3 regions of the Kitasatospora sp. NPDC049258 genome follow, and region 3 is predicted to be linked to each of the others. Evidence: riboswitches for the same ligand, from Rfam matches in the RefSeq annotation. Region 3 holds a riboswitch; each other region holds the start of a gene.
What was found. Region 3 has a riboswitch for cobalamin ahead of metE (5-methyltetrahydropteroyltriglutamate--homocysteine S-methyltransferase). Riboswitches for the same ligand answer to the same signal wherever they lie in the genome.
Positions count from the first base shown of each region.

Region 1: it holds a riboswitch for cobalamin, as region 3 does, so the genes downstream of both, AB0K43_RS22945 (ribonucleoside-diphosphate reductase subunit alpha) here and metE (5-methyltetrahydropteroyltriglutamate--homocysteine S-methyltransferase) in region 3, are expected to answer to the same signal.
Region 2: it holds a riboswitch for cobalamin, as region 3 does, so the genes downstream of both, AB0K43_RS05755 (cobalamin biosynthesis protein) here and metE (5-methyltetrahydropteroyltriglutamate--homocysteine S-methyltransferase) in region 3, are expected to answer to the same signal.

Region 1 is NZ_JBFAQT010000029.1:41,386-51,731, forward strand. Features, by position in the region: gene mctP (monocarboxylate uptake permease MctP) at 1-83, shown strand, start outside; gene AB0K43_RS22930 (histidine phosphatase family protein) at 238-993, shown strand; gene AB0K43_RS22935 (helix-turn-helix domain-containing protein) at 1,090-2,055, opposite strand; gene AB0K43_RS22940 (GNAT family N-acetyltransferase) at 2,364-2,876, shown strand; cobalamin riboswitch at 2,959-3,100, shown strand; gene AB0K43_RS22945 (ribonucleoside-diphosphate reductase subunit alpha) at 3,282-5,672, shown strand; gene AB0K43_RS22950 (ribonucleotide-diphosphate reductase subunit beta) at 5,693-6,688, shown strand; gene def (peptide deformylase) at 6,757-7,389, opposite strand; gene AB0K43_RS22960 (hypothetical protein) at 7,489-8,475, opposite strand; gene AB0K43_RS22965 (HD domain-containing phosphohydrolase) at 8,582-9,907, opposite strand; gene AB0K43_RS22970 (HD-GYP domain-containing protein) at 9,904-10,346, opposite strand, start outside.
Region 2 is NZ_JBFAQT010000004.1:216,413-226,758, forward strand. Features, by position in the region: gene AB0K43_RS05735 (cobyrinate a,c-diamide synthase) at 1-1,162, opposite strand, end outside; gene cobO (cob(I)yrinic acid a,c-diamide adenosyltransferase) at 1,167-1,772, opposite strand; gene AB0K43_RS05745 (putative cobaltochelatase) at 1,777-3,861, opposite strand; gene AB0K43_RS05750 (cobyric acid synthase) at 3,886-5,412, opposite strand; gene AB0K43_RS05755 (cobalamin biosynthesis protein) at 5,623-6,540, opposite strand; cobalamin riboswitch at 6,641-6,814, opposite strand; gene AB0K43_RS05760 (XRE family transcriptional regulator) at 7,091-7,780, shown strand; gene AB0K43_RS05765 (alpha/beta fold hydrolase) at 7,938-9,053, shown strand; gene AB0K43_RS05770 (hypothetical protein) at 9,296-10,346, shown strand, end outside.
Region 3 is NZ_JBFAQT010000006.1:43,809-54,154, forward strand. Features, by position in the region: gene AB0K43_RS07530 (DUF1800 domain-containing protein) at 1-1,120, opposite strand, end outside; gene AB0K43_RS07535 (putative Ig domain-containing protein) at 2,079-4,073, shown strand; gene metE (5-methyltetrahydropteroyltriglutamate--homocysteine S-methyltransferase) at 4,128-6,512, opposite strand; cobalamin riboswitch at 6,598-6,824, opposite strand; gene AB0K43_RS07545 (short-chain fatty acyl-CoA regulator family protein) at 6,885-8,303, opposite strand; gene aceA (isocitrate lyase) at 8,648-9,940, shown strand; gene aceB (malate synthase A) at 10,090-10,346, shown strand, end outside.

The DNA of each region.
Region 1 (10,346 bases), on a different contig from region 3:
ACGCCACCTCGCCGGCCGACTACAGTGCCGACGCCGGCGAGCCGGCCGTCGAGGGCGCCCCGCAGCCTGCGGCAGCGCACTGAGTCATCGGGAGCGCGCACAAAGCCCTGTGTGCGCCCTGTGATCGCGCCGTCGCCTCGGTCAACACTTGAGGCGACGGCGCGATCATATCGGGCGATGATCTGTGTGGCGGGCCGTTCGTCCCAGGCAGAGACGAGGAAACGGGGAGACGCTGCCATGACCGAGCTCGGCACCATCCTGAACGGACACCGGAACCACCGCGAGGGCACCCGGCTGCCCTCACTGCTGATCGCCACCCGGCACGGCGAGTCGACCGCCAACGTCGAGTTCAAGCACGCCGACGCGACCGGGGCGCTGACCGTCCCGATCACCAGCCGGGACGCCGACATCCCGCTCTCGATGCGCGGCCAGGCCCAGGCCCAGGCGCTCGGCCGCTGGTGGGCGGCGCTGCCGGCGGCCGACCGCCCGCGCAGCGTCTGGTGCTCGCCGTACCTGCGCACCACCGAGACCACCCGGATCGCGCTCGCCCAGGCCTGCGGGCTGGGCGCGGTGCCGGTCACGATCCCGGTCCGGCAGGACGAGCGGCTGCGGGACAGAGAGCTGGGCGTCCTGGAGATGCTCACCAAGGCCGCGATCGAGAAGGAGCACCCGAGCGAGGCCGCCCGCCGCCGCCGGATGGGCGAGCTGCACTACCGGCCGCCCGGCGGCGAGTCCTGGCTGGACGTGGCGCTGCGGGTGCGCAGCCTGCTGCGCGACCTGGGCGAGGAGGAGGACGGCCACCCGGTGCTGGTGGTCGCGCACGACTGCACCGTGCTGATGCTGCGCTACATCCTGGACCGGCTCACCGAGCCCGACCTGATCGCCCTCGAACCGGTGCGCAACTGCTCCGCCAGCCGCTGGCGGGCCGACTGCGGCCGGCTGGTGCCGGACGGCTGGAACGACACCGGCCACCTGGACCGACCCGCCTCCTGACCCCCCTGCCCCGCCGCCCGACCGATCCCCTGCCCGACCGATCCCCTGCCTGACCGATCCCCTGCCCCACCGCTGCTCCGGCCCCGCCGCCCCGGCTCACCGGCCGGCGGGCTGCCCCACGCCGCCGAAGGCCCGCCGGTAGGCCTGCGGGGTGGTGCCCAGCCAGCGGCCGAAGTGGTGCCGCAGGGTGGCCGCGTTGCCGAACCCGCAGCGGGCCGCCACCGCGTCCACCGGCTCGCCGGTGCCCTCCAACAGGCGCTGGGCCAGCAGCACCCGCTGGCCGGTCAGCCAGCGGTGCGGGGTGGTCCCGGTCTCCTGCTGGAAGCGGCGGGCGAAGGTGCGCGGCGACATGTGCGCCCTGGCGGCCAGCTGGTCCACCGTGAGCTCCTGGTCGAGGTGGTGGCGGAGCCACTCCAGCAGGCCGCCCAGCGAATCGCCGTCCTCGGCCGGCAGCGGCCTGGCGACGAACTGCGCCTGGCCGCCGTCCCGGTGCGGTGCGACCACCATCCGGCGGGCGATCCCGCGGGCCACCTCGGGCCCCTGGACCTTGCGGACCAGGTGCAGGCAGGCGTCGATGCCGGCGGCGGTACCGGCCGCGGTGATCACCGGGTCCTCGTCCACGTAGAGCACGTCCGGCTCGACCGTGGTGAGCGGGAAGCGCGCGGCCAGCCGCTCGGAGTGCCGCCAGTGGGTGGTGCAGCGGCGCCCGTCGAGCAGCCCGGCGGCGCCCAGCAGGAAGGTGCCGCTGCAGATCGACAGCACCCGCGCGCCACGCTCCACGGCCGCCCGCAGGGCCTCGATCAGCGGGGCCGGGAACCCGTCCTGGATGCCGGTCGCGGCGGCGATCACCAGGTCGGCCTCGGCGATCCGCTCCGCGCCGTACGGTACGTCGACGCTGAAGCCGGCATGGGTGCGCAGCGGGCCGGGGCGGGCCGAGGCGAGCGCGAAGTCGTAGACCGGCAGGCCGTCGTCGCTCCGGTCCAGGCCGAAGATCTCGCAGGCCACCCCCAGCTCGAAGGGGTGGACCTCCTCCAGCACCACGGCGACCACGTTCTTCAGCATGGCTCCAGCATGGCGGTGGCAGGTTTTCGAGGCAAGTGGGCATTTCTGCCACTCGTCCGCCTGCGGGGCCCTCGCGAGAGTGGAGGCATGACCTCCTCAGCGCTCCACGGCGTGCTCGCCCTGGCCGGCGCGGCCGGCGCCTTCGGCCTGCTCGGCCTGCTGGTCGGCCGCGACCTCGACCGCACCGGCCGGCACGGCCGGGACAACTGGCACCGCTCCGGCGGCTACCCGGCCGACCCCGGTCTGCCGGACCGGCTGCACGGCACCCTGCCCACCGGCACCGACCCGGCCTTCGGCAGAATCGGGGCATGGACGCCGTCACCGATCTCGTCATCCGCCACGCCCGCGAGGAGGACCTCGCCCCGGCCGGAGCGCTCTGCGTCGAGGTCTACGTCGGCGAGGGGCACAGCAAGCCCGACGGCCCCTACGCCGAGCTCCTCGGGGACGCCCGGCGCCGGGCCGAGGAGGCCGAGCTGCTCGTCGCCCTCGATCCGGCCGGCGGACCGGGAGCCGTGCTCGGCTGTGTGACCTTCGCCGCGGGCGGCAACCCCTGGGCCGACATCGCCGAGCCGCACGAGGGCGAGATCCGGATGCTGGCGGTCGCGCGGGCGGCCCGCGGCCGCGGCGCCGGCGGCGCCCTGGTGCGCGCCGCGATGGCGCGCAGCCGGGAGCTGGGGCTCACCGGAATGGCGTTCTCCACCCGCCCGCAGATGACCGCGGCCCATCGTGTCTACGAACGACTGGGCTTCCACCGGGCCCCGGAGCGGGACTGGGAGCCGGCGCCCGGCGTCGGCGTGATCGTCTACTCCATCACATTCTGAGGCTCGGCCAGGGCCCGGTCCGGTGGCACAACGCAGTTGAGCGACCACGACACGCGGCACTACATCTGGTGGCGCATCCTGAGCCCGCCCACAACATGTATGCTCGCTCTCGCTGTCGACGCAGGGAAACCCGGTGGGAGTCCGGGGCTGCCCCGCAACGGTGAGCGGGCTTCGCAACACCCTGACCCGCGAGTCCGAGACCTGCCGACGGTGTGCCACACGGCTTCCCCGCAGATGCCTTGCAGCACCGCAGTACTTGTCCGGGCCTCGCGGGTGGGCCGGGGTGGGACCATGCGCGCCTGGTGATTCGGCGTGCCGCTCCGCCCTGTCCGCAACGGTCCGGCTGATCTCGTCCGCCGCCGCCACAGGAGAGAGTGCGCCTTGACCGTCGCTGCCTCAGTCGCCCTGCCGTCCCAGGGTTCAGCCTCCGTCGCCCAGACCGATCCCGGTGCCGCGCTGCTCCGGCTGCTCACCGACCGGAGCACCGACCTCCCCCAGGTGGACCCCGGCCACGTCGCCGCCGCCGCGCTGCGCGGCCGCCACGCCGGCTCCGACTTCGCGGAGCTGCGCGGGCTGGCCGTGGAGGCCGCCGCGTCGATGATCGCCGAGGACCCCCAGTACTCGAAGCTGGCCGCCCGCCTGCTGGCGCTGGAGATCTCGGACGAGGCGATCGGCCAGGGCGCCCTCTCGTTCTCCGCCTCGATCGCCGTCGGCCACGCCGAGGGCCTGATCGGCGACACCACCGCCGCCTTCGTGGCCCGGCACGCGGACGCCTTCGACGCGCTGATCGACCAGCAGGGCGACGACCGCTTCGAGTACTTCGGCCTGCGGACCGTGCAGTCCCGGTACCTGCTGCGCCACCCGATCACCCGCAAGGTGATCGAGACCCCGCAGCACTTCCTGCTCCGGGTCGCCGCCGGGCTGGCGGTCGGCGACAGCGAGAAGTCGGTGCGCGAGGTCGCCGAGCTGTATGCGCTGATGAGCGCGCTCTCCTACCTGCCGTCCTCGCCGACCCTGTTCAACTCCGGCACCAAGCACCCGCAGATGTCCAGCTGCTACCTGCTGGACTCGCCGCTGGACAACCTGGACTCGATCTACTCGCGCTACGCGCAGATCGCCCGGCTGTCCAAGCACGCCGGCGGCATCGGCCTGTCCTACAGCCGGATCCGCTCGCGCGGCAGCCTGATCCGCGGCACCAACGGCCAGTCCAACGGCATCGTGCCGTTCCTGCGCACCCTGGACTCCTCGGTCGCCGCCGTCAACCAGGGCGGCCGGCGCAAGGGCGCGGCCTGCGTCTACCTGGAGACCTGGCACGCCGACATCGAGGAGTTCCTGGAGCTCCGCGACAACACCGGCGAAGAGGCCCGCCGCACCCACAACCTCAACCTGGCGCACTGGATCCCGGACGAGTTCATGCGCCGGGTCAACGCCGACGCGGACTGGTCGCTGTTCTCCCCGGCCGACGTGCCCGAGCTGGTCGACCTGTGGGGCGCCGACTTCGACGAGGCGTACCTGAAGGCCGAGCAGGCCGGCAAGGCCGTGCGCACCATCCCCGCGCAGACCCTGTACGCCCGGATGATGCGCACCCTGGCGCAGACCGGCAACGGCTGGATGACCTTCAAGGACGCCTCCAACCGCGCCGCCAACCAGACCGCGCTGCCCGGCCGCACGGTGCACTCCTCGAACCTGTGCACCGAGATCCTGGAGGTCACCGACGACTCCGAGACCGCGGTCTGCAACCTGGGCTCGGTCAACCTGGGCGCGCACGTGGCGGACGGCGCCTCGGTCGAGGACCTGCTCGGCGCGATGGACTGGGAGCGGCTGGACGCCACCGTGCGCACCGCCGTGACCTTCCTGGACCGGGTCATCGACATCAACTTCTACCCGACCCCCGAGGCCGGGAACTCCAACTCCCGCTGGCGGCCGGTCGGCCTCGGCGTGATGGGCCTGCAGGACGTCTTCTTCAAGCTCCGGATCGACTTCGACTCGGCCGAGGCCAAGCAGCTCTCCACGCTGATCTCCGAGCGCATCATGCTCACCGCCTACGAGCGCTCCAGCGAGCTGGCCGAGGAGTTCGGGCAGCACAGCGCGTACGCGGAGACCCGGGCCGCCCGCGGCCAGCTGCACATCGACCACTTCGACACCGCCCCGCAGTGGAGCGGGCGCTGGGACGCGCTGCGCGCGAAGATCGCCACCACCGGCCTGCGCAACTCGCTGCTGCTGGCGATCGCGCCGACCGCGACCATCGCCTCGATCGCCGGTGTGTACGAGTGCATCGAGCCGCAGGTCTCCAACCTGTTCAAGCGCGAGACGCTGTCCGGCGAGTTCCTCCAGGTCAACCCGTACCTGGTGCGCGAGCTCAAGGAGCTCGGTGTCTGGGACCAGCAGACCCGGGACGCGCTGCGCGAGGCCAACGGCTCGGTGCAGGAGCTGAACTGGCTGCCGGCCGGCGTCCGTTCGCTCTACCGCACCGCGTGGGAGCTGCCCCAGCGCGCGCTGATCGACCTGGCCGCCGCCCGGCAGCCGTACATCGACCAGAGCCAGTCGCTGAACCTCTTCATGGCCGCGCCGACCATCGGCAAGCTCAGCTCGATGTACGCCTACGCCTGGAAGGTCGGTCTGAAGACCACCTACTACCTGCGTTCGCGTCCGGCCACCCGGATCGCCCAGGCCGCGTCCGGCGCCGCCCGCACCGCCGCCCCCGTGCCGGTGCCCTCCCCCACCCTCTCCCCGGAGGAGGAGGCGGCGCTCGCCTGCTCCCTGGAGAACCCCGAGTCCTGCGAGGCCTGCCAGTGAGTTCCGCCGACCGCGAGAAGATGCTGCTCGACCCCGGGTTCGAGCTGACCCTGCGTCCGATGCGCTACCCGTCGTTCTACGACCGGTACCGGGACGCGATCAAGAACACCTGGACCGTGGAGGAGGTGGACCTGCACTCCGACGTCGCCGACCTCGCCAAGCTGAGCGAGGGCGAGCGGCACATGATCGGCCGGCTGGTCGCCTTCTTCGCCACCGGTGACTCGATCGTCGCCAACAACGTGGTGCTGAGCCTCTACAAGCACATCAACTCGCCCGAGGCCCGGCTCTACCTGTCCCGGCAGCTGTTCGAGGAGGCCGTGCACGTCCAGTTCTACCTGACGCTGCTCGACACCTACCTGCCCGATCCCGAGGACCGGGCGGCGGCCTTCGACGCGGTGGAGAACATCCCCTCCATCCACCAGAAGGCGCAGTTCTGCTTCACGTACATGAACGCCGTCGACCACCTGGACTCGCTGCAGTCCAAGGACGACCGCCGGGCGTTCCTGCTCAACCTGATCTGCTTCGCGGCCTGCGTCGAGGGCCTGTTCTTCTACGGCGCGTTCGCGTACGTGTACTGGTTCCGCTCCCGCGGGCTGCTGCACGGTCTGGCCACCGGCACCAACTGGGTGTTCCGGGACGAGTCCATGCACATGGACTTCGCCTTCTCGGTGGTGGACACCGTCCGCTCGGAGGAGCCCGACCTCTTCGACGACCAGATGGCCAAGCAGGTCACCGAGATGCTGGAGGAGGCCGTCGAGGCCGAGCTCCAGTTCGCCCGTGACCTGTGCGGCGAGGGCCTGCCGGGCATGAACACCGAGTCGATGCGGGAGTACCTGCAGGCCGTGGCCGACCAGCGGCTCGCCCGGCTGGGCCTGCCGATCCGCTACGGGTCCAGCAACCCGTTCGGGTTCATGGAGCTGCAGAACGTGCAGGAGCTGACCAACTTCTTCGAGCGCCGGGTCTCGGCGTACCAGGTCGCGGTCGAGGGCTCGGTCGCCTTCGACGACGACTTCTAGACCGCGCCCCACATGCCGAAGGGCCGGTACCGGATCGCTCCGGTACCGGCCCTTCGGCGTGCCGCGGCTCAGTCGTTGGGCACGGTGGCGTAGCGGGCGGTGCCCTCGGCCATCTGCTTCAGGGCGTCCTTGCGGTCGCGCTTGGAGAGCCGGTCGATGTACAGGTACCCGTACAGGTGGTCGGTCTCGTGCTGCAGGCAGCGGGCGAAGAAGCCGGTGCCCTCGACCCGGATCGGGTTGCCGTCCTTGTCCTGGCCGGTGACCGCGGCGTAGTCCGGGCGGGCCAGGTCCATGTACGCGGTCGGCACCGAGAGGCAGCCCTCCGGCGAGTCGTCCAGCACCCGGCGGCCGGCCGGCAGGTCCTCCAGCACCGGGTTGATCACGTGGCCGATGTGGCGCACGCCCTCGTCGTCCGGGCAGTCGTAGACGAAGACCTTCAGGTCGACGCCGATCTGGTTGGCCGCCAGGCCGACGCCCTGGGCCGCCTCCATCGAGACGAACATGTCGTCGATCAGCGCGGCGAGTTCGGCGTCGAAGGAGGTGACGTCCTTGCACTCGCGGTGCAGGACGGGGTTGCCGACCACGGTGATCGGGCGGGCGGTGCCCCGGGAGAGGTCGGGCACCTCACCGATCACCTGCTGGGCCTCGGGCTCGGCGTGGTCGTGCTCGTGGTCGTGCTCGTGGTCGTGCTGGTCCGCCATGGTCGCTTCCGCTTTCGTGGATCTACCGAGATGTACCGCTCAAGGGTACGGCCCCAGGGTCACCGCCGGTCCTTACTCCCGGGAGCCCGCGGCCCGTTCTCAGCAGACCTCCTCCAGATCCCGGTACGCCCGGGTGGCGGGCGAACCGGCCACCCAGCGCTCCAGCAGGATCCGCACCAGCGCCGAGGGGGCGGCGATCCCGCACTCCCGCTCCACCAGCCAGGCCAGCCCGGCGCTGCCCTGGCTCAGGTGGCTCAGGTGGCCGGGGTGGAAGGCGTCGCCGTCGTCGTGCGGGTCGTGGTGCACGGTGCGGCCGTCGTCGATCGCCATCCGGCTCTCCGAACAGGCCCGGCACAGCAGCCGCACCGAGGAGGTCCAGTCCTCGGCCGCGTAGCCGGCGTCGGAGACCAGGCGCTCCAGCGCGTCCCGGTCACCCGCGGTGGCGGCCTGCAGCAGCACCACGTGGGTCGGCACCGGGGAGGGCGCCCAGAGCTCGATCTCGTCGAAGACCGGGTAGGCCACCGAGTCCGCGACCCGCTCGCCGTGCGGGGCGCCGTCGTGCAGCACCACCTCGCCCCAGCGGCGGCCGGAGGAGGGCAGCGGGATCGACAGCACCTCGATCCGGGCCGGGTCGAGCCGGCGGCCCCAGACCACCTCGGACTCACCGTCCGGGGAGAGCCGGACCGGGGTGGTGCCCAGATCCAGCTCGATGGTGCCCTCGGCCGCCGCCGGGCCGCCGGGCAGCCGCAGGCCGTACGCCTGCCAGGCCCGGCGGGCCAGCGGCCAGTCCTGCAGCGCGGTGGCGGTGATCCCGAGGTTCCACCAGTCCGGGGCGCCCTGGCCGCGGTCGAGCAGGGCGACGGCGCGCAGTCCGGCGGTGCGGGACTGCTCCCAGTCCCGGCGGAACTTGTGCAGCAGGGCCAGGTTGAACCAGGAGTCGGAGAGCCAGGGCTCCAGGTCCGCGGCCATCACCAGCAGGGCCCCGGCGTCCTCGTACCGGCCGTCGCCGATCAGCGTGAAGGCCCGGTCGGTCGTCTGCCGCCAGGTGGCAGACGGCCGGTGCCGTGTGCGGTGGAAGATCCTCACGTTCCGTCCCTGCCGTTTGTCGTCACCGGGTCGCCCCGCCTCGGGTGTTCCCGCCACGACCGCATCCAACCACGGCACCCGTGACGCGCGCTTCCCGCGCGGCCGTTCAGTACGGCCCGCCGGCGCTGCCGGGCGCCCCGCCGGGCACCGCGCCACCCACTCTGACCAGGGCGTCCAGCACCACCGGGTCGTACGCCCGGCCGCGCTCCAGCCGAAGCCGCTCCAGTGCCTCCAGGCGCCCGGCCACCTCCGGCAGGCCGGCGCTGCGGGCCGCGGTCAGCAGGTCGTCGTGGGCGTTGGCGACCCGGATGATGCGGGCGGCGACCGGCAGCGAGTGGTCCGGCCGGCCGTCCGGCAGCCGCCCGGGGTCGGCCAGCCTGGCCACCTGCTGCCAGACCTGCCGGGGCACCCCGGTCCGCCGGATCACCTCGCTGCCCAGCCGGGCGATCCGCTGCTGCTCCTCGGCGGGCAGCAGGGCGGTGGCACCGCCCGGCACCGGCTCCACCAGGGACAGCTGGCCGATGTCGTGCATCAGCGCGGCGTCCTCCAGCAGGGCGAGCTCCCGGCTGCCGAGCCCGAGCTCGCGGCCGAGCGCGCACGCGGTGTCGGCCACCCGGCGGGCGTGCCCCGGGGTGGTGTAGCCGGCCACCTCGGTGGCCCTGGCCAGCGCCTCGATGGTCTGACCGGTGGTCGCCCGGGCCGCGGCCGCCCGCCGGAAGGCCGCCCGGGCCAGCAGCAGCGGGGTGCACAGCAGCGGCAGCGCCCACAGCCCGACCTCCCCCGCCAGCAGGCTGAGCAGCATCCCGGTGGCCACGATCGCCGTGCCGATCCCGGCCAGCGAGCGCAGCTCGTCCTCCAGCACCGTGCCGAACCGCCCGCCCGTCCTGGAGTACTGGAGCACGGCCGCCAGGGCCGCGTCGCAGAGCGCCGCCAGCGCGGCCAGCACGATCAGGAACGCTCCGTAGCCGGGACCGGTCAGCGGCAGCCGGTCGATCGCCCCGCTGTTGTAGAGCGGCTGGAAGAGCACCGCCGCGAAGGCCGCCGTCAGCAGCCTGCGGGCCGCCGCGTCCGCCCGGGCCGGCGGCACCCACGGATCGGACCGCCGCCGGCCGCCGCGCACCGCCCGGCGCAGCAGCGCGCCCGCCAGCGTGCCGAGCCCGACCACCGTCACCACCTGCAAGGCGCCGTGCGAGGTCGGCAGCCCGCGCAGCGGGCCGAGCAGCGCGTAGGCGAGGGCCGCGGCGGCGGCCACCGGCGCCTGCTCGCGGTCGCCCGGCAGCACACCCCGGACGCACTCGCCGACCGCGACCAGCCCGACGAAGGCCAGCGCCACCGTGGGCTCGGCCAGGCCGTGCAGGGCGCTGTGCAGCAGGGCCGCCCCGAAGAGTCCGGCCGCCGCCCCGTACAGCACCGCGGGCGCCGTGCCGGTCACGGCGATCCGCCGGAGGAGACCGGGGAGCGCCGGCCGGGCCCCGGCCGGGTCGGCTCGGGCACGCCGAGCGGGATGTCCGGCACCTCGCCGTCCCAGCCGCCGGGCGGGGCCGGTTCGACCTGCCAGTCGTGTTCCGCCAGGGCGCGGACCAGCGCCCGCACCATCACCGGGTCGAACTGGCTGCCCGCGCACCGGCCCAGCTCGGCCACCGCCTCGTCGACCGGGCGGCCGCGCCGGTACGAGCGGGTGGAGGTCATCGAGTCGAAGGCGTCGGCGACCGAGATGATCCGGGCGAACTCCGGGATCCGGGCGCCGGACAGCCCGTCCGGGTAGCCGCGGCCGTCCAGACGCTCGTGGTGGTGCAGGATGCCGTCCCGGGCCTCGCCGAGGAAGGCCAGCTCGCGGACCAGCTCGAAGCCGGCCACCGGGTGCACCTCGA
Region 2 (10,346 bases), on a different contig from region 3:
GCACCCGGGTGCCGGCCTGCGCCAGCGGGCTGTCGCCGAGGGCGACGGCCTCCCGGTAGCCGAGGGTGAGGCGTTCGGTCATCCGGGCGGTGGTGTCGAGCAGCCCGCACATCGGCCGACCGTCCAACTCCCGCCCCAGGTAGAGCAGTCCGGCGCACTCGGCGGCGATCGGCACGCCCTCGGCGGCGAGCGAGGCGACCGCTGCCCGCAGCCGCGCGTTCTCGCTCAACTCGCCGACGTACAGCTCCGGGAAGCCGCCGCCGATCACCAACCCGGCGGTGCCCGCCGGCAGTTCGGTGTCGTGCAGCGGGTCGAAGCCCACCACCTCGGCGCCGGCCGCGGCCAGCAGCTCGGAGTTCTCCGCGTACGAGAAGGAGAACGCCGCTCCGCCCGCGACCGCGATCCGCGGGCGGCCCGGCACCGGCGCCACCTCGGCCGCCGGGTCCCACGGCTCGGCCGTCAGCGGCGGGGCGCTGCGGGCCAGGGCCAGCACCGCGTCCAGGTCGACCGAGCCGGCGACCAGCTCGCCCATCTCCCGGACGGCCGCCACGGCCTGCGCGGAGCGCTCCACCGCCGGGATCAGCCCGAGGTGCCGGGACGGGGTGGCGACCGCGGCCGCCCGCCGCACCGAGCCGAGCACCGGCACGCCCGAGCCCTCCTCCAGCGCCTCGCGCAGCAGGTGCTCGTGCCGGTCGGAGGCCACCCGGTTGAGGATCACCCCGGCCAGCCGCACCTGCGGGTCCCAGGAGGCGAAGCCGTGCACCAGCGCGGCCACCGAGCGGGACTGCGAGGAGGCGTCCACCACCAGGACCACCGGTGCGGTGAGCAGCTTGGCGACGTGCGCCGTCGAGGACAGCTCGCCCTGCCCGGCGGCGCCGTCGTACAGCCCCATCACGCCCTCGACCACCGCGACGTCCGCCCCGGCCGCCCCGTGCAGGAACAGCGGGGCGACCCGGTCGGCCCCGCACATGTAGGCGTCCAGGTTGCGGCCCGGCCGGCCGGCGGCCAGCGCGTGGTAGCCGGGGTCGATGTAGTCCGGGCCGACCTTGTGCGGGGAGACGGCCAGGCCGCGCGCGCTGAGCGCGGCCATCAGGCCGGTGGCGACGGTGGTCTTGCCCGCGCCCGAGGAGGGCGCGGCGACGACGAGACGGGGGATGTTCAACGGACTACCACTCGATCCCGCGCTGGCCCTTGCGGCCGGCGTCCATGGGGTGCTTCACCTTGGTCATCTCGGTGACCAGGTCGGCGAGTTCGGTCAGCGGCTCCTTGGCGTACCGGCCGGTGATCACCACATGCTGGCTGCCCGGGCGCTCCCGCAGCACCGCGACCACCTCGTCCACGTCCACCCACCCCCAGTGCATCGGGTAGGTGAACTCGTCCAGCACGTAGAACCGGTAGGTCTCGGCGGCCAGGTCGCGCTTGACCTGCTCCCAGCCCTCCTTGGCGGCCTCCTCGCTGGACTGCTCCATCTCGGCCGAGCGCTGGACCCAGGACCAGCCCTCGCCCATCTTGTGCCAGGCCACCGTGCCGCCCTGGCCGGAGGCGCCGAGCACGCGCAGCGCGTTCTCCTCGCCGACCTTCCACTTGGCGGACTTGACGAACTGGAACACCCCGATCGGCCAGCCCTGGTTCCAGGCCCGCAGCGCCATGCCGAAGGCGGCGGTGGACTTGCCCTTGCCGGGGCCGGTGTGCACGGCGGTGATCGGCAGGGTGCGGCGCTGGCGGGTGGTCAGGCCGTCGGCGGGGACGGTCTCGGGTACGCCCTTGGGCATGGGATCACGCGGCCTTTCGGTCGTGGTCGGCGGTGCGGTGGGCGTGCACCAGGGCGGCCACGCCCTCGGCGCGCAGCTCGTCCAGGGACACGGCGGCGGCGCCCAGTCGGGCGGCCAGGGTGTGCGCGAGGCCGAGCCGGACGGGGCCGGACTCGCAGTCCAGCACCACCGCGGCCAGGCCCTGGGCGGCCAGCAGGTCGGCCGCCCGGCCCGCCTGGGCGAGCGCGTCCTTGCCGCCGGTGGCCCGGCCGTCGGTGACCAGGACCAGCAGCGGACGGCGGTCGGGATCGCGCATCCGCTCGACCCGGAGCACCTCGTGGGCCCGCAGCAGCCCGGCGGCCAGCGGGGTGCGGCCGCCGGTCGGCAGCTGCTCCAGCCGGGCCGCGCCGACCTCCACCGAGGAGGTCGGCGGCAGCACCAGCTCGGCGCCCGAGCCGCGGAAGGTGATCATGCCGATCTTGTCCCGCCGCTGGTAGGCGTCCATCAGCAGGGAGAGCACGGCGCCCTTGACGGCGGTCATCCGCTGCCGGGCCGCCATCGACCCGGAGGCGTCCACCACGAACAGCACCAGGTTGGACTCCCGGCCCCGGCGCACCTGCTCCCGGAAGTCGTCCTTGTGCAGCACCAGCGCCCGGGCGGCCCGCCCGCGCGCCACCTGGTACGGCGCGGCGGCCTGCAGGGTGGCGGCCAGGTGCAGCCGGCTGAGCCGGCCCCGGGGCCGGCGGGCCCTGATGGTGTGCCCGCTGTCGGTCTCGGCGGGGGAGCGGCGGCCCTGGGCGCCCTTCCCGGTGCCCGGCACCTTGAACAGCCTGGTCCGGTACGGCTCGCCGGCGGCCACCGGGGTGGACTCCCGGCCGCCGCCGGGCGCCGGCTGCGGCACCGGGGCGCCCTGCTGGTCCCGCTCGTCCTGCTCCGGCGCCGGGGCCGCGCTGCCGTCCTGGGGCGGGCCGGCCGGTTCGGGGGCGCCACCGCCGTCCGGCCCGCCACCGTCCGGCCCGTCGCCGTCGCCGTCCCCGTCGCCGTCCCCGTCGTTGTCCGGGCCGTGCCCGTCGGGGTCCTGCGGCTGCTCGGGCTGCTCGGCGTGCTCCTCCAGGGTCCGCTCCAGCTGCTCCTCGTCCAGCCCGGGGGCGTCGAAGGGGTTGCGGCGGCGCCGGTGCGGCAGCGCCAGCCGGGCGGCCTGCCGGACGTCCTCCTCCAGCACCTCGGTGCGGCCCGCCCAGGCGGCCAGCGCCACGGCGGTGCGGGCCATCACGATGTCCGCCCGCAGGCCGTCCACCTCGAAGGCGGCGCAGACGGCGGTGATCTGGCGCAGCGCCGGATCACCCAGCTCGACCTCGGGCAGCAACTCCCGCGCGGTGGTGATCCGTTCGGCCAGCTCCTGCTCCTGGCCGGCGAACCGGGCGGCGAAGCCCGCCGGGTCGGCGTCGTAGGCGAGCCGGCGCCGGACCACCTCGGCCCGCTCGGCCGCGTCCCGGGTGGCCGCGATCTCCACGGTGAGCCCGAACCGGTCGAGCAGCTGCGGCCGCAGCTCCCCCTCCTCCGGGTTCATCGTGCCGACCAGCAGGAACCGGGCCGCGTGCCGGACGGAGACGCCCTCGCGCTCCACGTACGAGCGGCCCATCGCGGCGGCGTCCAGCAGCAGGTCCACCAGGTGGTCCTGGAGCAGGTTGACCTCGTCGATGTAGAGCACGCCGCGGTGCGCCTTGGCCAGCAGCCCGGGCTCGTAGGCCTTGACGCCCTCGGCGAGGGCCCGCTCCAGGTCCAGCGAGCCGACGATCCGGTCCTCGGAGACGCCGACCGGCAGCTCCACCAGGTGGGCCGGGCGCAGCTCGGTGCCGGGCGCGGTGTGCGGGGCGTCCGGGCACTGCTGGTCCGGCGCGGCCGGGTCGCAGGCGAACCGGCAGGCCTCGACGGTCGCGATCGAGGGCAGCAGCCCGGCCAGCGCGCGCACCATGGTGGACTTGGCGGTGCCCTTCTCACCGCGCACCAGCACCCCGCCGACCGCCGGTGAGACCGCGTTGAGCAGCAGCCCGAGCCGCAGGTCGGCCATGCCGACGATCGCGGTGAACGGGTATCGGACGTCACTCATCAGTCGTGCCACTCTCCAGACTTGTCACGGTGCCCCCGGCGGGACGAACGGCAGGGTGCCCGCGGCGGGCACCCCGCCCTCGATCAGCTTCCACAGCGCGTCGGTGTCCGCGTGCTCCTCGATCAGGTCGCCCAGGCGGTCCAGTCGCTCCTCGCGGGCGGCGGCGAAGGAGGTGTCCGGTGCGGGGACGAACGCCCGGCCGGCCAGCGCCGCCACCTCGCGCAGCAGTGCCCGGCGGAAGGCGTCGTTCTCCAGCACGCCGTGCCAGGTGGTGCCCCACACCGAGCCGAGGCGGCAGCCGTCCATGGCCTGCCCGGCGCCGTCGGAGACGAACGCCTCCCCGCCCGCCACGTCCACCACCCCGTGGTGGATCTCGTACCCCTCGACCCGCTCGCCGTACGCCTCGCCGACCGGCCGGGCCAGCACCTTCTCGGCGCCGAACACCACCCGGGTGGGCAGCAGGCCGAGCGCCTCGACCGTGCCCGCCTTCGACTCCACCTCGTCGGTGATCTCGCGGCCCAGCATCTGGTAGCCGCCGCAGACCCCGAGCACCGGCTGCCCCGCGGCCGCACGGGCCCTCAGCGGGGCCTCCAGGCCACGCTCGCGCAGCCAGGCCAGGTCGGCCACGGTGGCCCGGGTGCCGGGCAGCACCACCAGGTCCGCGTCGGCCAGCTCCTCGGGCCGGGTGGCCCAGCGGACCAGCACGCCCGGCTCCTGGGCGAGCGCGTCCAGGTCGGTGAAGTTGGACAGCCGGGGGAAGCGCACCACGGCCACCCGCAGCACGTCCGCCCCGAGCGGCCCGCCGGACGCCTTCTGCTCGACCACGGTGGTCAGGTCCAGCGAGTCCTCGGCGTCCAGCCACAGGCCGGCCAGCATCGGCAGGGTGCCGAGCACCGGACGGCCGGTCAGCCGGTGCAGCATGTCGAGGCCGGGCGCGAGCAGCCGGGCGTCGCCGCGGAACTTGTTGACGAACCAGCCGGCCACGTGCCGCTGGTCCTCGGCCGAGAGCAGCGCCAGGGTGCCGTACATGGCGGCGAACACCCCGCCGCGGTCGATGTCGCCGACCACCACGGTCGGCAGCCCGGCGGCGGTGGCCAGGCCCATGTTGGCGATGTCCCGGTCCCGCAGGTTGATCTCGGCGGGGGAGCCGGCGCCCTCGCAGACCACCACGTCGTACCGGCGGCGCAGGTCGGCCAGGCACTCCAGCGCGCGCTCCAGCAGGACGGGCTTGCGCTCCCGGTAGTCCAGCGCCCCGACCTCGGCCACCGCCCGGCCGAGCAGCACCACCTGGCTGCGGCCGTTCGCACCCGGCTTCAGCAGCACCGGGTTCATCGCGGCCGCCGGCTCGACCCGGGCGGCGGCGGCCTGCATCGCCTGGGCCCGGCCGATCTCGGCGCCGTCCGCGGTGACGAAGGAGTTGAGCGACATGTTCTGCGCCTTGAACGGCGCCACCCGCACGCCCTGCCGCACCAGCCACCGGCAGATCCCCGCCGTGACCACGCTCTTCCCCGCATCCGAGGTCGTCCCGGCCACCAACAGCGCGTTACCCATGCCCGCCTCCCATCCGTCGTCCCGCACCCCTGCTCCGCACCCGCACACCCTCAGGGCCACCGCTCCTTGGCACCCGGGCACCGCTCCTTGGCACTCGGGCACCCTCAGGGGCGCGAGGATCTGCGCGCTGCGGCAGGTGCGGCGCCGTCACGTCCGATCTCGCGCGGTTCCCCGCGCCCCCGGTGGTTGCCCGCCCGCGCAGAGCGCCCTTCATGAGCGGCGCCGCTTCAGCAACGCCACCCCCGACGTCACCACCAGCGCCAGCACGCCGACCCGCCGCGAGAGCACGCAGGCCCGCTCGATGTCGTCCACCGAGACCGGCCGCAGCTCCGCCCCCAGCACCGGCCGGTGCTCGGTCCGCGGCCCGTACTGCAGGGTGCCTCCGAGCCGTACGCCCAGGGCGCCCGCGAAGGCCGACTCGGCCTGCCCCGCGTTGGGGCTGGGGTGGGCGGAGCCGTCCCGCCGCCAGATCCGCCAGGCCCGCCGGGGCTCCGGCGAGGCGGCCACCGCGAGCAGCGCGGTGAGCCGCGCGCCCGGCCAGCCGGCCACGTCGTCCAGCCGGGCCGAGGCCCAGCCGAACCGGGCGTACCGGGCCGACCGGTGGCCGACCATCGCGTCGAGGGTGTTGACGGCCCGGAAGGCCAGCAGCCCCGGGGCGCCCGCCAGCGCGCCCCAGACCAGGGCGTTCACCACGGCGTCGGCGGTGTTCTCGGCGACCGACTCGACCACGGCCCGGGCCAGCTGCTGCTCGTCCAGGCCGCTCGGGTCGCGCCCGCACAGGTGCGGCAGCCGCTCCCGAGCCGCCGTCAGGTCGCCGGCCCGGAGCGCGCCGGCGACGGTCCTGGCCTCCCGGGTCAGCGAGGTGCCGCCGAGCACCGTCCAGGTGGCGGCGGCGGCCAGCGCGGTCCGGCCCAGCGGGGAGCGCCGCAGCGCCCGTCCGGCCAGTGCGGTGCCGGCCGCCACGCCGCCCACGCAGACGGCGGTGTAGGCGGCGCCGGCGCCCCGGTGGTCGCGCCACAGGGCCCGCTCCAGCCGTCCGGCGGCCGAGCCGAACAGGGCGACCGGGTGGCCGCGCCGCGGGTCGCCGTACCGGGCGTCCGCGAGGTGGCCGACGACGGCGCCGAGCAGATAGGGGGCGGCCGGGCTCAGCCGGCGCACGGCGCAGCGAGCGAAGCTCGGTTCGGGGCAGCCTGCATGGCTCGCGTGTCCTCACTCAGGGTCCGCGCCCTGGATCGACGAACGGCGGCGAGAGTCTCCTGGCTTCCGGGGCGGACGCGCTCCCGCGTCCCGGCCGAAGCGGCCGGGCCGAGCGTGCTCCCCGGTGACAGTGGCGGGACCGCGCCGGACTCGCACCGGCTTCCTCTCCATGCCTCCGTATGGCCCAAGGATCCCACCACGGGCTTCGACCGGGAGTCAACCGGCCCGCCGGAGGGTTTGATCACATGCCATCGCCCCAGCTCACCGGGGCCCTTGGCGGGTGGTCACCCGGGCCCGGGGCAGCCCGGTGCGCTACCCGCGTAGCTTGCGCTCCGCCCGGGCCGCCGTCACTACCTCCGAGTAGTCCGGCCGTTCGGCGGCCCCGGGCTGTGCGATCGACCAGGCCACTGTCCGACCGTCCAACCGGGGTTCGTGTGTTCGGCGGGTACAGCGTGCGCGGCCCCGCCCCTAGTTTCGTGCCATGCGACGAAGACAGCCCGACCCCACCCCGGTGCCGTTCTCCCCGGCGGCCGCCCGGGCCCACCGCGCCGGGCTCGGCCTGACCCCGGAACAGGTGGTCGAGGGCATGGCCGCGCACGGGGTGCGGCTGCTGCCGGCCCATGTGATCGGCTGGGAGAGCGGCGGGATCCGGCCGTCCGAGGAGGAGTTCATCGCGCTCGCCCGCGCCCTGTGGTGTCCGCCGGGCCAGCTGATGGGCGCCCCGCCGGCCGGCCTGCGCGACTTCCGGGTGGCCCGGGAGCTGAGCCAGGAGCAGGCGGCCCGCCGGATCGGCGTCACCGAGCAGGCCTATCGGAAGGCGGAGGACGCCGGCCGGTGGACCGGGGACGAGGAGCAGACCCGCGCGCTGGCCCACGTGCTCGGCCTCGGCCTGCGCGCCCTGGTGCGGATCACCGACCATCAGGACGACCTGGACCAGCGGCTGCGCCAGGTGGTGCAGGGCCGCTGGCAGGCCCAGCTGAAGCCGGTCGCCCGGCTGGTGCCGGTCGGCCGGGAGGTGCTCGCGCAGGTGCTGGCGGACCTTCAGGGCGAGTACCAGGTGCCGATGCACTGGGGCGCCGCCACCCCGGCCGCCGAGGAGCAGCCGCGCAAGCCGCCGACCGTCCGGTTCTGGGAACTGCTCGCCCGGCGCCCCACCGAGATCCCGGTCTGAGGGCGGCGCCCCTGGCCCGAACCCCTCGCCCGTGCCCCTGGCCCGAACCCCTCGCCCGCGCCCCTCGAACGGCCGCTTCCGGTGGCTGCGCCCCGGCCCGGGCGGTGGACTGGGATCGAACCGCGTCCGAATCCGCGACCAGCACCCGGGGAGCAGTATGCGTTGGGGTACCGCCGCCATCGTGGCAGCCGCCGCCGTCGGGGCCGGGGCGGCGGCCCTGCTGCTCGGCCGCAAGGTCTCCGACCGGGTGCTGCGGCCCGGCATCGCACCCGGCGGCGGTCGGCCCGCCCTGCGGGTGCACGCCCTCGCCCCCGGCCTGGTCACCCTCAGCCGGACCCCTGACTCGGTCCGGCCGGGCCGGTACGCCCTGGAGTGGGGCGAGGGCGGCCACGCGGTGGTCGGCGAGGTGGTCGGCACCGGCGTGCAGACCGTCACCCGCCGGCTGGAGCGGGCCGAACTGGGCACCCTGGTCGCCGGGACGGAGGTCCGGATGACCCCTCGGGTGTACGTCGGCGACCCGCTCGGCGCGCTCGGCATCGAGTACACCGACACCACGGTGACCGGCGAGCTCGGGCCGCTCCCGGCCTGGTACGTCCCGGCGGTCCGCGGGACCTGGGTGATCCTGGTGCACGGCCCGGCGGCCGACCGGACCCAGGCGCTGCCGGTCCTCCCGCTGCTGCGCTCGCTCCGGCTGCCCACCCTCACCGTCACCTACCGGGGCGACCAGGGCGCCCCGGCCTCCCCCGACGGCCTCGGGCACTTCGGGGAGACCGAGTGGCTCGACGTCGAGGCGGCGGTCCGCACCGCGCTGGCCTCCGGCGCGGGCCGGGTGGTGCTGTACGGCTGGTCGCTGGGCGCCACCATCGCGCTCCAGGCGGCGGCCCGGTCGGACTGGCGGGAGTCGGTCAGCGGGCTGGTGCTGGACTCCCCGATGCTGGACTGGCCGGCCACGGTCCGCCGGGTGGCCTCCCGCACCGGCGCGCCGGCCGCGGTGGCCGAGCTGGGCGCGCTGGCCGCCCAGGGCCGTTCCGGGGTGGACCTGGCCGACTTCGCCCGGCTCGCGGACGGCAGCGACCTGCACGTCCCGGTGCTGCTGATGCACAGCCCGGACGACGCCGTGGCCCCGTGGGCCGCCGCCGAGCGGCTGGCCCGCCGGCGGGAGAACCTGGTGAGCCTCTACAGCGTCCCCGAAGCGGGGCACGCGGCGCTGTGGAACGCCGATCCGGACCGTTACACCGAGAACCTCCGGCGCTGGCTCACCCCGCTGCTCTGAGCCGGAGCGGCCGCGGCGGCCCCGATTTTGTTGTCGTGTACGGGGCGGATGTCAAGTGGGCTCGGCCCGGTTTGCGGGCCCTTGCCCGAATCCGGGACCGGCCCGGGGCCGTCCGCCGCAAAGACGCGCCGCACCCGATGTGACAGAACGCCCGTACAAGGGGAAGACTGCACGGCGTGACGTCTCGGAACCCGCGCGACCGTGATGCCCCGCTACCGCCGACGATCCGTACCGGTGCGACGGTGACCCGTCTGCCGGGCACGGTCCGCCGTGCCGACAGCGCAATCCAGGGCAGCCCCGCCGCAGCCCGCCGCCGTACCCCCCAGCCCAAGCCCGGGCGTGGCAGGGTACCCGTACCCGACGGCTTCCCCGCCCCCGCGGAGCTGGCCCCGCTCGCCCGGCGCATGCTCGCCGACGCGGTCCGGATCGCCCGCTGGGCGGGCGAGCTCGGCGAGGTCGACAAGCGCGGGGAGCTGCTGCCCGACGATGCCCGGGCGGCCGGGCTGGCCCTCGCCATGACCGTCGGCGCCGCCGCCAAGGCCTGGGGCCAGGCCCTGCAGATCGGCCTGGTCGAGCTCCGCGACAACGGCGCCGGCCCCGGCTGGCGGCTGCACGCCTGGGAGCACGACGACGAGGCCGTGGTCCGCGGCTGGTCGGCGCTGTTCGACGCCTGGACGCTGCTCGCCCCGGTGCCGCCCGCCGCGATGCGCGGCGTCTTCGCGGTGCTCGCCGGGCAGGCCGTCGACCAGGCGCCCCAGCTGCTCTCCTTCCTGCACCTGGTGGACGGCCCGGTCCCCGACAGCGAGCTGCTGGAGCTGCTGCGGCGCGGCCTCGACGAGCGCCGGGTCGGGGTCGCCGTCGGCGCGGGCCCGCTCTCGCCCGTGCCGCACGCGGCCTCCGCGGTCTCCGCGGTCCGCGGCACCTGCCGCGAGCCGCAGATCGACACCCTGCCGGCCTCCGGCGACGTCGCCGCGGTCCTGGACTGGATGCTGGACGGCCTGGCCGCCGTCGGCGCACTGACCCGCAGCGACGAGGCGGCCGAGCTGTCGCCGCTCGGGCACTGGGCGGTCCGGGCCAAGCTGGAGGAGATCTGCACGGTGGCGCAGACCGCCGCCGGGCACATCGAGCAGAGCGCACCCGAGCTGCTCAGCGCCTGCGCCGACTACTCGCCGGGCCCCGCCCGCGCCGAGTACCGGGCCTGGGTCGCCGCCCGCCCCGCCGACCGGGCCGTCGCCGAGCTGCTGGACGCCGCCCGCGGCGAGGACGCGTTGGTCCGGGGCCTGGCCTTCGAGG
Region 3 (10,346 bases):
ACGAACTGAGCAGCGCCAGGAGCACCGGGATGACCTGGCCCTTGTTCTTCAGGTAGGTGTCGGCGAGGCGGTCGACCAGTGACTTCGGCGGCACGTCGGAGACGAATTGGAGGCACAGCTGCGTCGCGACGCGCAGCGCGGTGGAGGGGTGCATGGCCAGGTGGCGCAGATAGGCGTCGCCGGCCTCGAGCCCGCCCGCGGCGCTGGCGTTGGGGTGCTTGAAGCCCATGATCTCCACCGCGCCCACGTAGTGCACGCGTTCGTTGTAGAAGAATTCCTGGCCCCGGATCTGCCTCCCGGTCTGCAGCAGTGCCGCCTGCCGCACGTCCGCCTCGGTGTAGCCACCGTCCACGCCGACCGTGAAGAGCTCCAGGTTCTCGCGCGCCAGGTTCTCGTTGACGGCGTCCTTGCCCGACTGGTCCTGGCTCAGGTAGGCCAGCAACGCCGGGTGCCGGTTGGCGGCGAGGAACATGTCCGGGTAGTTGTCCAGGGCGTACTTACGGATGACGTCGGTGTCGAACGAGGCTCGGGTGGCCACGATTCCCGGGTGCGGGTCGGCGACGTGCAGGAGGTCGTTCCAGAAGTCGACCATCACCTCGAACATCTGACGGTCCGACCACAGCTGTTTGGCCGTGGTGGCGAGGATCGCCTCGAGGTCGGGAAGCTCTCCGGTCTTGCGGTCCTCCCTGGTGATCACCAGCTCACCGGGCGCCTTTCCGCGCGTCGGCATGCTCTCCGCCATGCGCTCACCCTGGGTGAGCGGGATGCTGTTCGGCGCCAGCTGACGGCTGATCCAGCGGTCGATCCCCGCTGCCCGGATCTCCGCGACGAGGGCCGGGGTCGGCCCCATGGTGAACCGTCGGGCGAGGTGCAGCACCGGGTCGTCGGCGAGGACCGTCGTGGTGCCCGCCTTGGAAGCTGTGGCCGCGGCTCCCGGGCCGGAGTAGGTCTTCCCGGGGACGGGACTGCTGGGGCGCAGCTGCTGGCCGGCCCGGGAGCCCATCAGACTCGCATCGCGGTCGGCGTACGTCCTCGCCAGGGCCGGCTGGTTACCGGCAGGGCGCGACGAACCGCCCATCGCCTGCCCGCCCCCGGCGGCCGGCGCCCCGGGGCCGGCCATCGCCGATTCCGCCGCGGGGCCGGTTCCGGGCTGATCGACCGACAGGACCGGCACGATGCGCGGGGGTTCACCGCGACCCAGCACCAGGGCACCGGGGTCGGGGGTGCCCCTGCGGAAGGCCAGTCCCACACCGGCGAAGCCCACCCCGGCCAGAGCCGCGAACAGTCCACGCCGGCTCCACCTGCTGCCCGGCCCGCGACGGTGGGTGGACTTTCGCTTGCCCGGCGGGGTTCCGCTCCGCCGGCGCCTGCCGTCCTCCTCGGGATGGTCGGGCGACCGGCCGCTGACAGGTGATCGGGTCATCCGGCATGCTCTCCTCTTCGTGAGCGGGAGCCCGCTGGGCGGGCCTGTGTGGCGTTTGAGCTCCGCAGTGGATAGAGACGTCCGGTCCGAACCACTCCCGCAGCTTTACCGGTTCGTTACCTGGAACTCCCCTCCGGGACGCCCGGTCGCCCCCTGCTCGTTACCGGTGACGGCTCCTTCTGCCCACCGGTCACGGCGTTCTCGGCCGAGGCTGCGGCGACACGCGGTCAACCTCAGGTGGTCGGCGCGGAGCACGGCGACAGCGGAGCCACCGGGGTCACCGCCCACCGGCACCGGATCGTGGAGCGGTTCGCCCGCGGCGGCGCCCCCACGCCACACGGTTGGCAAGTCATGGACAAGCCCCGGCAAAGGCTGCGGGCCCGGCCTTGCCGCGCCTGCCGGGCCGTCAGTAGCGTCATGGCCATACAGCCGAGCAACTGCCCTGCGGGGCAAGCGTTTTGGCGCGCTCAGTTACCTGTCAGGTTCCCGACAGGCGGCTGATCACCCCCACTCCCGTACAGCGCATCGGACCGGCTCCGGCCACCAGCCGCGGCCGGCCGGCACATGCCGAGATCCGTCAGCACGGGCCCGAGCCCGTACCGGCGCACACCCCTGCCGGCACCGGCCGCGCCCTCACCCCACGGAGGGTCGACTCTTGCGCTCCCACTCCCCCAGCGGCCTGCACCTGCCCAGGCTCCGCAGACTCCTCGTCGGGCTACCGGCCCTGGCCCTGGCGGCCACCGGCCTGCTCGCCGTGGCCGCCCCGAGCGCCACCGCCACCGACACCGGTGCGCAGTCCTCCGTCGGCACCAGGCGGGTCTGCGCGGCCCCCAGCCCCGGCGAGATGGCCTGCCTGGCGCTCGCCCGCACCGACCTCGTCCAGCAGCACACGCTGGCACCCGACGCCACGCCGTCCGGCTACGGTCCCACCGATCTCACCTCGGCCTACAACCTGCCCGCCGCGGCCGGCGCGGGCGCCACGGTGGCCATCGTCGACTCCAACGACGACCCCAAGGCCGAGAGCGACCTGGCGGCCTACCGCTCCCAGTACGGGCTGCCCGCCTGCACCACCGCCAACGGCTGCTTCAGGAAGGTCGACCAGCGCGGTGGGACCTCCTACCCGACCGCCGACAGCGGCTGGGCCGGCGAGATCTCGCTCGACGTCGACATGGTCAGCGCCGTCTGCCCCAACTGCCACATCCTGCTGGTGGAGGCGGACAGCGCGACCATGGAGAACCTGGGCGCGGCCGTGAACACCGCGGTCAGCCTGGGCGCCAAGTACGTCTCCAACAGCTACGGCGGCGGCGAGGACGCCTCCGACACCTCCTACGACACCTCGTACTTCAACCACCCCGGCGTCGCCATCACCGTCTCCTCCGGCGACTCCGGCTACGGCGCGGAGTACCCGGCCTCCTCCAAGTACGTCACCGCCGTCGGCGGCACCAGCCTCAGCCGCACCTCCAACGCCCGCGGCTGGAGCGAGAAGGTCTGGGGCACCAGCTCCGGCGGTGACGGCGCCGGCTCCGGCTGCTCCGGCTACGACGCCAAGCCGACCTGGCAGACCGACAGCGGCTGCGCCAAGCGGACCGTCGCCGACGTCTCGGCCGTCGCCGACCCGGCCACCGGCGTCGCCGTCTACCAGACCTACGGCGGCAGCGGCTGGAACGTCTACGGCGGCACCAGCGCCTCCGCCCCGATCATCGCGGCCGTCTACGCGCTGGCCGGCACCCCCGGCGCCGGCAGCAACCCCGCCTCCTACCCGTACGCGCACACCTCCTCGCTCTACGACGTGACCGGCGGCGCCAACGGCAGCTGCTCGCCGTCCTACCTCTGCACCGCCGCCGCCGGGTACGACGGCCCGACCGGACTCGGCACCCCCAACGGCACCGCCGCCTTCACCTCCGGCACCACCTCCGGCAACACGGTGACCGTCAGCAACCCGGGCAACCAGACCACCGCGCAGGGCGGTTCGGCCTCGCTCCAGATCCACGCGACGGACTCCGCCACCGGCCAGACCCTCTCGTACGCGGCGAGCGGTTTGCCCGCCGGCCTGTCCGTCAACTCCGCCACCGGGCTGATCAGCGGCACGGCCACCACCCCTGGCAGCTACACCGCCACCGTCACCGCCACCGACACCACCGGCGCCGCCGGATCCACCGGCTTCACCTGGACGGTCACCGGCACCGGCGGCGGCTGCACCCAGGCCCAGCTGCTCGGCAACGCGGGCTTCGAGACCGGTGGCGCCGCACCCTGGACCGCCAGCTCCGGCGTCGTCGACAACAGCGCCTCCCAGGCCGCCCACTCCGGCAGCTGGAAGTCCTGGCTGGACGGCTACGGCTCCACCCACACCGATTCGCTCGCCCAGTCGGTGACCGTGCCGCAGGGCTGCCACGCCACCCTCAGCTTCTACCTGCACATCGACACCGCCGAGACCACCGCCTCCACGGCCTACGACAAGCTGACCGTCCAGGCGGGCTCCACCACCCTGGCCACCTTCAGCAACCTCAACATGGCGAACGGCTACGTGCTGCGCAGCTACGACCTCTCCGCCTTCGCCGGGCAGAGCGTGACGATCAAGTTCACCGGCACCGAGGACAGCTCCCTGCAGACCAGCTTCGTGATCGACGACACCGCGCTCAACGTCTCCTGACACCACCCCGACGGGGGCCGCAGCCAGGCGCTGCGGCCCCCTGCGCGTGCGGCGTCAGCCGGCCAGTTCCGCGCGGACCTCGTGCGCCGCGGCCACCAGGTTCTCCAGCGAGGCGCGGGTCTCGCTCCAACCGCGGGTCTTCAGGCCGCAGTCGGGGTTGACCCACAACCGCTCGGCCGGGATGGCCGCCAGGCCGGCCCGCAGCAGCGCGGCGGCCTCCTCGGCGCTCGGCACCCGGGGCGAGTGGATGTCGTAGACCCCCGGACCGACCTCGCGCGGGTAGCCCGCCCCGGCCAGCTCGTGGGCCACCTCCATGTGCGAGCGGGCCGCCTCCAGCGAGATCACGTCGGCGTCGAGCTCCTCGATCGCGGTCATGACCGCGCCGAACTCGGCGTAGCACATGTGGGTGTGGATCTGGGTGTCCGCACGCACCCCCGAGGTGGTCAGCCGGAACGCCTCGGTGGCCCACTCCAGGTACGCCGGACGGTCGGCGGCCCGCAGCGGGAGCGTCTCGCGCAGCGCGGGCTCGTCCACCTGGATGACGGCGGCGCCGGCGGCCTCCAGGTCGTCCACCTCCGCGCGCAGGGCGAGGGCGACCTGCCGGGCGGTGTCGCCGAGCGGCTGGTCGTCGCGGACGAAGGACCAGGCCAGCATGGTGACCGGGCCGGTGAGCATGCCCTTGACCGGTCGGTCCGTCAGGTCCTGCGCGTAGCGGTACCAGTCGACCGTCATCGGGTGCGGGCGGGAGATGTCGCCGGCCAGCACCGGCGGACGAACGTAGCGGGTGCCGTAGGACTGCACCCACCCCTGCTGGGTGGCCAGGTAGCCCACCAGCTGCTCGGCGAAGTACTGGACCATGTCGTTGCGTTCGGGCTCGCCGTGCACCAGGACGTCGATCCCGGCCTTCTCCTGGTAGGCGATCACCTCCCGGACCTCGGCCCGGATCCGCTCCCGGTAGCCGGCGCCGTCGATCCGGCCGGCGCGCAGATCGGCGCGTGCCACCCGCAGCTCGGCGGTCTGCGGGAAGGAGCCGATCGTCGTGGTCGGCAGCAGCGGCAGGCCGAGGCGGGCGCGCTGGGCCTCGGAGCGCTCGGGGTAGGCCTGGGCGCGGCGGGCGTCCGCGTCGGTGGTGGCGGCGGCCTTGGCCCGGACGGCCGGGTCGTGGGTGAGCGCGGAGGCCGCCCGGGAGGCCAGGTCGGCCCGGTTGGCGGCGAGTTCGGCGGTGATCGTACGGGTGCCCTCGCGCAGGCCGCGGGCGAGGGTGGTGATCTCCGCGGTCTTCTGCCGGGCGAAGGCGAGCCAGCGGGCCACCTGCGGGTCGAGGTCACGCTCGGCGGTGGCGTCCAGCGGGACGTGCAGCAGCGAGCAGGAGGGGGCGACGTCCACCCGGTCGGCCAGGCCGAGCAGGGTGGCCAGGGTGGTGAGCGACTTCTCCAGGTCGTTGATCCAGATGTTGCGACCGTCCACCACACCGGCGACCAGCCGCTTGCCGGGCAGGCCGCCGACGGCGGCGAGGTCGGCCAGGTTGGCCGCGCCGGGGCCGGTGAAGTCCAGGCCGACCCCTTCGATCGGGGCCTTGGCCAGCACCTTCAGCGCCTCGCCGGCCCGGTCGAAGTAGGTCGTGACCAGCAGCTGCGGCCGGTCGGTGAGCGCGCCGAGGTCGCGGAAGGCCCGCGCGGCGGCGTTCAGCTCGGCCGGGGTGCGGTCCTGGACCAGGGCGGGCTCGTCCAGTTGGGCCCACTCGGCGCCGGCCGCGCGCAGGTCCGCGAGCAGCTCGGCGTAGACGGGCAGCAGCCGGTCCAGCAGGGTGAGCGGCTGGAAGTCGGCGGCCGTGCCGGGTGCGGGCTTGGCCAGCAGCAGGTACGTCAGCGGGCCGACCAGCACCGGGCAGGCCCGGTGACCGAGCAGGAGCGCCTCGCGCAGTTCGGTGACCGCCTTGGCGGAGTTGGCGGCGAAGACCGTGTCCGGCCCCAACTCCGGCACCAGGTAGTGGTAGTTGGTGTCGAACCACTTGGTCATCTCCAGCGGCGCGACGTCCTGGGTGCCGCGGGCCATGGCGAAGTAGCCGTCCAGCGGGTCGGCCTCGACCGCGGCGCGGTGGCGCGGCGGGATCGCCCCGACGGCGACCGTGGTGTCCAGCACGTGGTCGTACAGCGAGAAGTCGCCGGTGGGCACCTCGGCGACGCCGGCCTCGGCCAGCTGCCGCCAGGTGCCGCGGCGCAGCTCGGCGGCGACCGCCCGCAGCGACCCGGCGTCGACGCGGCCGGCCCAGTATCCCTCGATCGCCTTCTTCAGCTCCCGGTCCTGGCCCTGCCTCGGGTAGCCGTACACGGTGGCCTGCGGGGTGGTGGAACTCGATGACACGGAACTCTCCTTCGCGAGTCGCGTTGCGATCACGGCGGCACGCGCGAAGGGGACGGCAGTGCGGGCGCGGCACATCGAGGGTGCCCGCCGGCTCCGCCGACCTTCCCCCAGCCTTCGGCCGGGCGGTACCCCCACCGCGAGGTCGCCGAGATCACCGCTGCGGTCGCACACGGGCAGCGGCAGGTCTTCGGACTCGCGGGCGCGCCGGGCCTGTCGGTCTCTCCGGCACCTACTGGCCGTCGCTTCCCAGGCCCCCGTTGGGGCCCAGTGCACGTGACGGCGGTCGTTCCCACTCACCGCTGCGGGGCAGTCCCGGATTCACACCGGGTTCCCTCTTACGACGCACCTGCCTGGCGGGCAGGGCGAACCGACTGCGAGGCACAGCCTAGGCCCATCGAGGCGATCCCGGCCGGATTTGCCCGGATGGCGGATGGTGGCGCGGACACGTTACGGCGCCGGCCGGTCCGCCGGGTCCGGGTGGACCGGGTACGGGGCGAAGGTGCTGGTGTGCTCGTCGACCGCCAGCGGGCGGCCGATGGCGGGGGCGGCGCGCTGGGGGCAGGCGGGGCGTTCGCAGACCTTGCAGCCCAGGCCGATCGGGGTGGCCGCCGCCTGGTCCGCCAGGTCGAGCCCGGCCGAGTACACCAGCCGTGCGGCGTGCCGCAGTTCGCAGCCGAGGCCGATGGCGAAGGTCTTGCCCGGCTTGCCCCAGCCGCCGGGCGAGCGGGTCACCGCGCGGGCGGTCCACAGGTAGCGGCGCCCGTCGGGCATGGCGGCGATCTGGACGTGCACCCGGCCGGGGGCCGCGAAGGCCTCGTAGACGTTCCAGAGCGGGCAGGTGCCGCCGGTACGGGAGAAGTGGAAGTCGGTGGCGGACTGGCGTTTGGAGACGTTGCCGGCCCGGTCGACCCGGACGAAGGAGAACGGCACCCCGCGCAGCCGGGGCCGCTGGAGGGTGCTGAGCCGGTGGCAGACCGTCTCGTAGCCGACCCCGAAGTGGTCGGCGAGGTGCTCGATGTCGTAGCGCGCGGCCTCCGCCTCGGCGTGGAAGGCGGGGTACGGCAGCACGAGGGCGGCGGCGAAGTAGTTCGCCAGGCCGATCCGGGTGAGCGACCAGGCGGCGGAGCCCTCGGGGCTGTCCTGCGCGGCGAGTTCGCCGAGCAGGGCGTCGTGCTCCAGGTAGGCCAGCTGGGTGGCCATCCGGAAGGCCTGCTGGCCCGGGCGCAGCCGGCCGGACAGCCGCAGCACCCGGGAGCGCGGGTCGTACTCGTGCAGCCGCTCTCCGCCGGTGGCCAGCCGGACGCCGTGGCCGGACGCCAGCCGCTCGGCCAGCACCGTCCGCACCTCGCCCCGCCGCAGCCCGATCGAGACCGCCAACTCCTCTGCTGCCAGATCGAGTTGATGCATGTAGTTCCGGCGGCGGTAGAAGAACTCGCGGACCTGCTCGTGCGGGGTGCGGGCGGTGTCGATCGCCGGCCCGCGGTCGCCGGCGAGCACGGCGAGCTGCTCGGCGACGGCCCGGCGGCTGCGGCCCAGGTCCATCAGCACCCGGGCCACGGCGGGCAGCCGGGTGGCGAGCTCGTCCAGGTCGCCGGGGGTGACCCGGCCGGCGGCGAGCTCCTCGCCGAGCGAGTCGCGCAGGTCGGCGGTGAGCCGGGCGGTGTCCGGTGGGGCGAAGTAGCCGGCGTCGACGCCGAAGGCCTCGGTCAGCCGCAGCAGGACGGGCACGGTCAGCGGGCGGGCGTCGTGCTCCAGCTGGTTGAGGTAGCTGGGCGAGAGTTCGAGCAGCCGGGCCAGCGCCGCCTGGCTGAGCCCGCGGTCCTCGCGCAGCCGGCGCAGCCGTGCGCCGGCGAAGGTCCGTCCCATCGAGCCGTCTCCGTTCCTCGCCGACCGTTCGGGTGCGCCGCAGCATAGCCGGGCGCAGCGCCCGGAGCCTTCGCAGGCTTCGCAGATTCGCAGGATCCGCTTCGCAGAAGTTGGCAGCCGTCCACCGGTGACGGCCCGCCCCGGGACTGCCAGAGTCGGTGCTGCGGCCGGCAGGCGCACCACGAACGGCCCCCGCTGCCAGGCGTTTTCCGCCCCGGCGGCAGGGGCTGCGGGCGACAACGTCCCGGCAGCGCCGCTGCCTGCCCGGCGCCCCCGGCCGCACTTTCACCGAGCGAAGTGATCGGCCTCACGTCCTTCGCAACGAGCATCCTCGGGAGCAGACCATGACGCAGTCGGTCCGGCAGCAGCAGGAGCAGCAGGCGGCGCAGCTGGCCGCCCGGTGGGCGTCCGACCCCCGGTGGGCGGGCATCGAGCGCAGCTACACCGCCGCCGACGTGGTGCGGCTGTCCGGCACGGTGCGCGAGGAGCACACCCTGGCCCGGCGCGGCGCCGAGCGGCTCTGGCGGCAGCTGCACGAGCAGGACCACATCCACGCGTTGGGCGCGCTGACCGGCGGCCAGGCGGTGCAGATGGTGAAGGCCGGCCTCCAGGCGATCTACCTCTCGGGCTGGCAGGTGGCCGCCGACGCCAACCAGGCCGGGCAGACCTACCCGGACCAGAGCCTCTACCCGGCCAACTCGGTGCCCCAGGTGGTCCGCCGGATCAACAACGCGCTGCTGCGCGCCGATGAGATCGACGCGGCCGAGGGCAACGACGGGCCCGACTGGCTGGTGCCGATCGTCGCCGACGCGGAGGCCGGCTTCGGCGGCCCGCTGAACGCCTTCGAGCTCACCAAGGGCATGATCGCGGCCGGCGCGGCGGGCATCCACTACGAGGACCAGCTCGCCTCCGAGAAGAAGTGCGGCCACCTCGGCGGCAAGGTGCTGGTGCCCACCGCCCAGCACGTGCGCACGCTGAACGCGGCCCGGCTGGCGGCCGACATCGCGGACGTGCCGACGCTGATCGTGGCCCGCACCGACGCGCTGGCCGCCAACCTGCTGACCACCGACGTGGACGAGCGCGACGCCCGGTTCTGCACCGGCGAGCGCACCGCCGAGGGCTTCTACCGGGTCGAGCCGGGCATGGCGCCGGTGATCTCCCGCGGGCTGGCCTTCGCCCCGTACGCCGATCTGCTCTGGGTCGAGACCGGCACGCCGGACCTGGCGCAGGCCCGGGAGTTCGCCGAGGCCGTCAAGGCCGAGTACCCGGACAGGATGCTCGCCTACAACTGCTCGCCCTCGTTCAACTGGAAGGCGGCCCTGGACGACGACCAGATCGCCAAGTTCCAGCGGGAGTTGGGCGCGATGGGCTACCGCTTCCAGTTCATCACGCTGGCCGGCTTCCACGCGCTGAACCACTCGATGTTCCAGCTGGCGCGCGGCTACGCCGAGAGCGGCATGACGGCCTACGTCGACCTCCAGGAGGCCGAGTTCGCGGCCGTGCCGGAGGGCTACACCGCCGTCAAGCACCAGCGCGAGGTCGGCACCGGCTACTTCGACCGGATCTCCACCGCGCTCAACCCGAACGCCGAGACGCTCGCCCTGACCGGCTCCACCGAGGCCGAGCAGTTCCACTGAGCGGGCCGGGCCGGCCGGCTCCCCCACGGCCGGCCGGCCCCTGCTGACCTTCGCCCGGGGGTCCCGTTGAGGGACGGGACCCGCAGGCCGCCACCGCCCGGGGTCGCGTCGGCAGACGCGGCCCCGGGCCCACCTTCCTGGAGAGCCGGATGACCCTGACCAGCCGTATCGAGATCCTCGGCGAGCCCGAGGAGCGGTTCGAGGAGATCCTCACCCCCGAGGCGCTGCGGTTCCTGCTCCGCCTGCACGACGCCTTCGCGGCGCGCCGCGCCGAGCTCCTCGCCGAGCGCGCCCGCCGCGCCGCCGCCCTGGTCCTGACCGGGACCCTCGACTTCCTCCCGCAGACCCGCGCCGTCCGGGAGGACCTGAGCTGGCGGGTCGCGCCGACCGCGCCGGGCCTGGCCGA